Regions from separate parts of the Streptomyces sp. NPDC060028 genome, predicted to be linked through region 1. Evidence: riboswitches for the same ligand, from Rfam matches in the RefSeq annotation. Region 1 holds a riboswitch; the other holds the start of a gene.
The links. A riboswitch is a leader RNA that binds a small molecule or an ion and turns the genes downstream of it on or off. The one in region 1 is predicted to bind glycine.
Positions count from the first base shown of each region.

Region 1 (4,216 bases):
GCGCCTTGATGCGGTCGATCGCGATCTGCTCGACCACGTCGACGTGCTCGCAGCCGCCGTAGTAGCGGCGGCCGGGGTAGCCCTCGGCGTACTTGTTGGTCAGGACCGAGCCCTGGGCCTCCATGACGGCGACCGGAGCGAAGTTCTCCGACGCGATCATTTCCAGGGTCGACTGCTGGCGCACGAGCTCGGCGTCGACGGCGGCGGCGACGTCCGGGTCGAGCTCGTGGAGAGGGGTGTTCAGTACAGACATCAGGGTCCCCTGGGGTCAGTTACCGGCGGTGAGCTTGGCGTACTCGTCGTCGGAGAGCAGGTCGGCCGGCTCCTCCGTGACGCGCACCTTGAAGAGCCAGCCGCCCTCGAACGGAGCCGAGTTCACCAGCGACGGGTCGTCCACGACGTCCTGGTTGGCCTCGACGACCTCACCGGTGACGGGGGAGTACAGGTCGCTGACCGACTTGGTCGACTCCAGCTCGCCGCAGGTCTCGCCCGCGGTCACCGTGTCGCCGACCTCGGGGAGCTGGGCGTAGACGACGTCACCGAGCGCGTTGGCCGCGAACTCCGTGATGCCGACGGTCGAGACGCCGTCCACGGCGCCCGAGAGCCACTCGTGCTCCTTGCTGAAACGCAGCTGCTGGGGGTTGCTCATGACCTGATTCTCCTGGATGCGGGGGAGTGGATACGAACGGTGGTCTTGGGTACTGAGACGGCGCTGCACGGGGTACCCGTGCGGCAGCGCCGCGTACGGGCTACTTCTGCCGCTTGTAGAACGGCAGGGCCACGACCTCGTACGGCTCATGCGTACCGCGAATGTCCACGCCGACGCCGGAGGTGCCGGGCGCGGCGTGTGCCGCGTCGACGTACGCCATCGCGATCGGCTTGCCCAGCGTCGGGGACGGGGCGCCCGAGGTGACCTCGCCGATGACCTGGCCGCCGGCCACGACCGGGAAGCCGGCGCGCGGGACGCGGCGGCCCTCGGCGATCAGACCGACCAGCTTGCGCGGCGGGTTGGTGGCGGCCCGCTCGGCGGCGGCCTCCAGGGCGGCGCGGCCCACGAAGTCGCCCTCCTTCTCGAACTTCACGACCCGGCCCAGGCCCGCGTCGAACGGGGTGAGGGAGGTGGTCAGCTCGTGCCCGTACAGCGGCATGCCCGCTTCCAGGCGCAGGGTGTCGCGGCAGGACAGGCCGGCCGGGACCAGGCCGACGCCCTCGCCGGCCTTGGTCAGCGCCTGCCACAGCTCCACGGCGTGCTCGGGGGAGACGAACAGCTCGAAGCCGTCCTCGCCGGTGTAGCCCGTACGCGCGATCAGCGCGGGCACGCCCGCGACGGTGCCCGGCAGGCCGGCGTAGTACTTCAGCCCGTCCAGGTCGGCGTCGGTCAGGGACGCCAGGATGCCGGGGGACTCGGGGCCCTGGACGGCGAGCAGGGCGTACGCGTCGCGGTCGTCGCGGACCTCGGTGTCGAAGCCGGCGGCGCGCTCGGTGAGGGCGTCGAGGACGACCTGGGCGTTGGAGGCGTTGGCGACGACCATGTACTCGGTCTCGCCCAGGCGGTAGACGATCAGGTCGTCGACGATCCCGCCGTCCTCCTGGCAGATGTGCGTGTAGCGGGCGCGGCCGACGCCGACGGTGGAGATGTTGCCGACCAGCGCGTGGTCCAGGGCCTTGACGGCCTCCGGGCCGGTCAGGGTGATCTCGCCCATGTGGGAGAGGTCGAACAGACCGGCCTTGGTGCGGACGGCGTTGTGCTCGTCGCGCTCGCTCGCGTACCGCAGGGGCATGTCCCAGCCCGCGAAGTCGGTCATGGTCGCACCGAGGGAACGGTGCAGCGCATCGAGGGCGGTCAGGCGGGGGGCAGTGCTCATGGGTGTGGCTCCCGGGTCCCAGGGCATGACATGACGAGGAGGATCCTCCCCATCTGTCATCGGAACCTGAGAGGTTCGCCGAGAGCCCCGGATGCCGGGGGATCGTCGACTTGCACCTTGGGTGGAGCGCACGCCGGTGTCACGGAGACGGGTGGCGCGGCTCGCTTTTCAGATCTGCCTCATCCACGCGGTACGGGGCCTGAGAGATTCAAGGGAGGTACTTGCTCCTTCGGCGCCCGGACACGGCCTTGCGGCGTGCCGGGACTCTCCCGCGCGGATTCAAGCGGCCGGTATGCAGTTGGTGTCCAGATGGCGCACATCATTGCACGGTGCGGCGGGGATTGGGCGTGGGGGGTCGAAAGAGCGTACGGACCGGAACCGGGGCTGCCGGATTACCGTCTCTTTACACTCAGTGGGCATGGGCTCCCAGGAGCCCGATTCGGGGGAGGCGAGCACTGTGCGGAGATTCGGAGCGCTGGCGGCGACGGGGTCCGTGGCGGGGGTGCCGGCGCAGCGCGGACGCGTGCGCGAGGCCGCCCGCGGGCCGGTACGGGACCTGCGCGGTCCGGGGGTGCGCGGCCCGCAGCGGCTCGGCTTCGCCGAGGGGGACATCGTGGTGGTGTCCGGACTGCCGGGCGGCGGCAAGAGCACACTGATCAAGCGGGCGGCGGCCGAGGGCGGGGCGATCGACTCCCAGGACACCCGCGAGCGCTGGGAGCGGCGGATGCCGGGGGCGCTGCCGTACGCCGTCTACCGGCCGCTGGTCCGCGTCGCCCACTACCGCGGCCTGTGGCGGACCCTGCGCTCCGGTGCCTCGGTCGTCGTCCACGACTGCGGTACGCAGAGCTGGGTACGGGGCCTGCTCGCGGCGGCCGCGCGGCGCCGGGGCCGGGCGCTGCACCTGCTGCTGCTGGACACCACCGCGCAGGAGGCGCTGTCCGGCCAGGCCGCGCGGGGCCGGGGCGTCTCGGCGTACGCCTTCGCCCGCCACCGCGGCGCGGTGGCGCGGCTGCTGAGCGACGCGGAAGCCGGCCACCTCCCGCCCGGCTGCGCCTCGGTGGTGCTCCTGGACCGCCGCTCGGCCGCCGCGGTGACCCGCATCGCCTTCCACGGCTGATCTCCGCCTCGGAGCCCCGGGGCGAGGCCGGGCCGCGGGGGCCGGGCCGGGGCCGATAGCCTCGGGGCGACGACACACCGGGACCCAACCGAAGGGCACACGCACATGCAGAGCGGCGGCGGCTGGCCGGGAAATGAGCTGGAGCACGTGCTCGGCGCGGCGCTGGGGCAGGCCGATGCCGGAGCCCGGATCCTGGAGGTACTGGGGCGCAGCCACGTATGGGTCCCGCTGCCCGACGGCGGCGGGCCCGAGCGCGCCGCCCTCACCCTCCCGACCATGGAGATCGCCGGCGCGGCGTACGTCCCGGTCTACAGCTCCGAGGCACAGTTCCGCGCCTGCGCCGGCCCCGCCATGGCCTTCGCGGTCGCCCCGGCCGTCGAGTTCGCCCGCGGCCTGCCCCCGCAGCTCGGCATCGCCGTGAACCCCGAGGGCGCGGTCGGCGTCCCCCTGCCCCCGCCCGCCGTCGCGGAACTCTGCCGCACCGGCCGTTCTCCCCTCGACGGCGCCGCCACCGGCGGCCGGGTGCGGCTCTACGAGCCCGACTGGCAGGAGGACCCGGTCGACTTCCTGGCCGCCGCCGCCGAGGAGTTCCGCGCCACCGGCGTGGTCGCCTCCGCGTCCCGCTGCCTCGCCAGCGTCGAGGGCGGCGCGCCCGAGCTCTACGTCGGCGTCCAGCTGGTGGGATGGGAGCCCGAGATGCGAAACGCCCCGATGGAGGCGCTGGGCCGGGCCCTGACCCGGGTTCCGGCGCCCTGGCCCGTGCAGTTGATCCTCCTGGACGCGGTCCAGGACCCCGTCACCGACTTCATCGTTACGCGCGTACGCCCCTTCTACCTGCCGTAGACCCGATTAAGCTGGTTACATCTCCTGGCCGCACGCGTGGCCTGGGCACGCGTGGACGACGGGCGGACGAAGAGGGGGGTACCGGGTGAGTGCGTCAGGCACGGCCGCGGCCGGGCAGGTCGAGCACATGCTGCGCCAGGTGACTCCCGGGCGCTATGAGAGCTACGAGTCAATGCTGCACGCCCTCGCCGAGGGCCGGCTGTGGATGCTGCTCTGGCAGGGGCAGCCGGGTTCCCCGGACGCCCAGTACGCGGGCATGGAGGTCGAGGGCCTGGGTTACGCGCCCTGCGTGACCTCCCCGCAGGAGCTGGCCGCCAGCGGCTGGAACCGCGGCTACGAGGTGGTCACCGGCCGGGACATCGCCCGCGCCCTCTACCCCGACCGCTGGGGC
Region 1 is NZ_JBHWVJ010000024.1:72,041-76,256, reverse strand. It holds gene glyA (serine hydroxymethyltransferase) at 1-253, opposite strand, end outside; gene gcvH (glycine cleavage system protein GcvH) at 269-649, opposite strand; gene gcvT (glycine cleavage system aminomethyltransferase GcvT) at 750-1,865, opposite strand; glycine riboswitch at 2,044-2,147, opposite strand; gene ACFWBF_RS14755 (AAA family ATPase) at 2,284-2,982, shown strand; gene ACFWBF_RS14750 (enhanced serine sensitivity protein SseB) at 3,088-3,825, shown strand; gene ACFWBF_RS14745 (enhanced serine sensitivity protein SseB C-terminal domain-containing protein) at 3,911-4,216, shown strand, end outside.

Region 2 (4,216 bases), on a different contig from region 1:
CAGGTCGGCCGCGTCCACCTCGCCGTCGTCGGCGGTCTTGACGACGACGACCTTCATGCCGGCCATCACGGCGCTGGCGGCGTTGGTGCCGTGCGCGGAGGACGGGATGAGGCAGATGGTGCGCTGCTCGTCGCCGTTCGCACGGTGGTACGCGCGGACCGCGAGCAGACCGGCGAGCTCACCCTGGGAGCCGGCGTTCGGCTGGATGGAGACCTTGTCGTAGCCGGTGACCTCGCAGAGACGTTCCTCCAGCTCGGTGATGAGCGTGAGGTACCCCTCGGCCTGGTCCACCGGGGCGAACGGGTGCAGCTGGCCGAATTCGGGCCAGGTGACCGGCTCCATCTCAGTGGTCGCGTTGAGCTTCATGGTGCAGGAGCCCAGCGGGATCATGCCGCGGTCCAGCGCGTAGTCCTTGTCCGAGAGCTTGCGCAGGTAGCGCAGCATCGCGGTCTCGGAACGGTGCTGGTGGAAGACCGGGTGCGTCAGGTACGCGTCCGAGCGCAGCAGCCCCTCGGGCAGCGCGTCGGCGGTGGCCCCGTCGAGCGCCTCGATGTCGGCGGTGACTCCGAAGGAGGCCCAGACGGCCTCGATGTCGGCGCGCAGGGTCGTTTCGTCACAGGAGACGGAGACGAGGTCGGCGTCGACCTGGTACAGGTTGACCCCGCCCTCGCGGGCGGCGGCGACGACCTCGGCCGCGCGGCCCGGCACCCGGGCGGTGATCGTGTCGAAGTACGCGCCGTGCACGACCTCGACCCCGCCCGCGGTCAGACCGGCGGCGAGCAGGGCTGCGTAGCGGTGGGTGCGGCGGGCGATCGTCCGCAGCCCGTCCGGCCCGTGGTAGACGGCGTACATGCCGGCCATGACGGCGAGCAGCACCTGGGCGGTACAGATGTTGCTGGTGGCCTTCTCGCGGCGGATGTGCTGCTCACGGGTCTGCAGGGCCAGGCGGTAGGCCTTGTTGCCGTCCGCGTCCACCGAGACGCCGACGAGGCGGCCGGGCAGCGAGCGGGCGTGCTTGGCCTGGACGGCCATGTAGCCGGCGTGCGGACCGCCGAAGCCCATCGGCACACCGAAGCGCTGCGTGGTGCCGACGGCGATGTCCGCGCCCAGCTCACCGGGGGAGGTCAGCAGGGTCAGGGCGAGCAGGTCGGCCGAGACGGTGACGATGGCACCGAGCTCGTGCGCCTGGTCGATGACCGGCTTGATCTCCCGCACGGCGCCGGAGGCGCCCGGGTACTGGAGCAGTACGCCGAACACACCGCGCTCGGCGATCTCCGCGGGGATGCCCTCGGACAGGTCGGCGACGACGATCTCGACCCCGACCGGCTCGGCGCGGGTCTCGATCACGGCGATGGTCTGCGGCAGCGCATCGGCGTCGATCAGGAAGACGCCGTCCTTGACCTTGCCCACGCGACGGGCCAGGGACATGGCCTCGGCGGCCGCGGTGCCCTCGTCGAGCAGCGAGGCGCCGGAGGTCGGCAGACCGGTCAGGTCGGCGACGACGGTCTGGAAGTTCAGCAGCGCCTCGAGGCGGCCCTGCGAGATCTCGGGCTGGTACGGCGTGTACGCGGTGTACCAGGCCGGGTTCTCCATCACGTTGCGCAGGATCACCGGCGGCGTGAAGGTGCCGTAGTAGCCCAGGCCGATCATCGGGGAGAGGACCTGGTTCCGGTCGGCGAGGAGCCGCAGCTCGGCCAGCACCTCGGCCTCGGTGCGCGCCTCGGGCAGGTTCAGCGCGGCAGCGGTCTTGATCACATCCGGTACCGCGGCGGCGGTCAGTTCGTCCAGGGAGCCGTAGCCCACCTGGGCGAGCATCTTCGCCTGCGCCTCGGCATCCGGGCCGATGTGGCGCTGCTCGAAGGGGATGCCTCGCTCCAGCTGGGAGAGCGGAATGCGGTTGGCGGTCATGTACGGAGGCCTCCTGGTCGTACGACCTGCGAGGGGCACCACGGCGCGGGCACCCGGACGGCCTCCCCCTCTGTCATCTCAACCTGAGAGCTTCACCGGAGTCGCGGGCAGGCCCGTGAGCTCCGGCTTTCACCGTCGGTGAGGAGGGGAACCGGCACTGCGCGCCCGGTACCCGCCCCTGCTTTCCAGAGTGGCCTCGTCACGTGCGGTACGTATGCCTGAGAGATTCCGGGGAGGATTTGCTCCTTCGGCGCCTCCGTCACGTTCACTCGGAGGACTCTCCCGCACAGGGTCAACAGCCGTCACCCAGCCTACCAGCGAGGATCTGGGCACTCCCTCGAGTGGCCCCCTCTCCGGAAATGCACTTTTGTAGTCATTACGGAGGAGTTGCGACCATATGGAGGGACCGTGCAGACCGACATCGATCCGCGCAGCCTGATCGGCCGCAAGGCGTTCGACCGCAATGGGACCAAGATCGGCACCATCGACGAGGTCTACCTCGACGATGCCACGGGAGTTCCGGAATGGGCCGCCGTCCGGACCGGCCTGTTCAGCCGGGACGCCTTCGTCCCCCTGGAACCGAGCGAGCTGGTGGGCGACACCCTGCGGGTGCCCTTCGAGCGCTCGCTCATCCGCGACGCCCCGGACTTCGGCGTCGGCCGCCACCTCTCGCCCGAACAGGAGCTGCAGCTCTACCACCACTACGGCCTGGACATCGCCGTCCCCTCCGACTTCCAGCGCGACTTCGGGCGCCTGGCGGGCGAGGACACCCCTTAGGGATCACACGACTCCCCGACCAGGGGCAGCGGATCGGACGGCTCCAGCTCGGGGTCGTCCACCAGGAACGTCCGCACCCGGCCCGGCTGCGACCCGGGCCGCTCGAACCGCACGGTCACCCGCCCGACCCCGCTCCCCTGCACCCACCCGGGCCCGTACACCGCGTGCAGTACGTCGCTCCCGGCCGCCCAGCGGCGCTCGGGAGCGGGCTCGGGGTCCGCGGGCCCCGGAGTCTCACCCGGGCCCTCACCCGGCCCGATGCCCGGCCCGATGCCCGGCCCGGTGCCACCGCCGTCGGCAGCGTCGTTCACCCCACCGGCCGCACCGGCCCCGAGCGTCCCACCGGCCTCGTCCTCCCCGTCGGCCACGGCGACCAGCGACGCGGCCTGGGCGAAGAGGTCCTCCTGCGTGTAGTCGGCCAGCCCCGTCACCCCAACCCCCAGCAGCCGCACCCCGCCCGTGGTGTCCACCGACTCCAGCAGCCGCGCTGCCGCCTCCCGCACCACCGCCGGGTCGTCCGTCGGCCCGCGCAGCGTCTCCGACCGGGTCAGCGTCGAGAAGTCGTAGCGGCGCACCTTCAGCACGATCGTGCGCCCCGAGTGCCCTGACTCCCGCAGCCGCCGCACACACCGGTCGGCGAGCCGCTGCACCTCGCCCCGGATCCGCACCCGGTCGTGGATGTCCACGTCGAAGGTGTCCTCGACCGACACCGATTTCGCATCGCGCTCGGCCACCACCGGCCGCTCGTCCAGCCCCAGCGCCATCCGGTACAGCCCGACCCCGTGCGAGCGCCCCACCATCCGGACCAGCTCGTCCTCACCCGCCTCGGCGAGCTCTCCCACCGTCGTGATCCCGGCCCGCCGCAGGTGCTCCCCCGTGGCCGGCCCGACCCCGGGCAGGGTCCGTACCGACATCGGCGCCAGCAGCTCGCGCTCCGTGCCCACCTCGATCAGCAGCAGACCGTTCGGCTTGGCCTCCTCCGAGGCCACCTTGGCCAGCATCTTGGAGCCGGCCAGCCCCACCGACCCGCTGAGCCCGGTCGCGGCCCGGATGTCCGCCCTGAGCCGCTCACCGACGACCCGCGCGCCCTGGGCGTCGAAGGCGACCCCGCCGGCCTCCAGGTCCACGAAGGCCTCGTCCAGGCTGAGCGGCTCCACCAGCGGCGACAGCTCCCGCAGCAGGGCCATGACCACGTCGCTGACCGCCCGGTACAGGCTGAAGCGCGGGATCAGATAGGCGCCGTTCGGGCACAGCCTGCGCGCCTGGGCCGTCGGCATCGCCGAGTGCACCCCGAAGCGCCTGGCCTCGTACGAGGCGGTCGCGACGACCCCGCGCGGCCCGAGCCCGCCGACGATGACGGCCTTGCCGCGCAGGCTCGGCTTCGCCGCCTGCTCCACGGCGGCGTAGAAGGCGTCCATGTCCAGGTGCAGGATCGTCGGGGCGGCTCTCACAGCACCGATGCTGCACTACGCCACTGACAATCCGGGGGCGGGACCCGGTCCGCCTCAGACGGCCCGGTTGCGGCGCGCGG
Region 2 is NZ_JBHWVJ010000079.1:8,680-12,895, reverse strand. It holds gene gcvP (aminomethyl-transferring glycine dehydrogenase) at 1-1,908, opposite strand, end outside; glycine riboswitch at 2,105-2,203, opposite strand; gene ACFWBF_RS29560 (PRC-barrel domain-containing protein) at 2,317-2,685, shown strand; gene ACFWBF_RS29555 (DNA polymerase IV) at 2,682-4,136, opposite strand; gene ACFWBF_RS29550 (MerR family transcriptional regulator) at 4,191-4,216, opposite strand, start outside.
Region 2: another riboswitch for glycine. It lies ahead of gcvP (aminomethyl-transferring glycine dehydrogenase); the one in region 1 lies ahead of gcvT (glycine cleavage system aminomethyltransferase GcvT).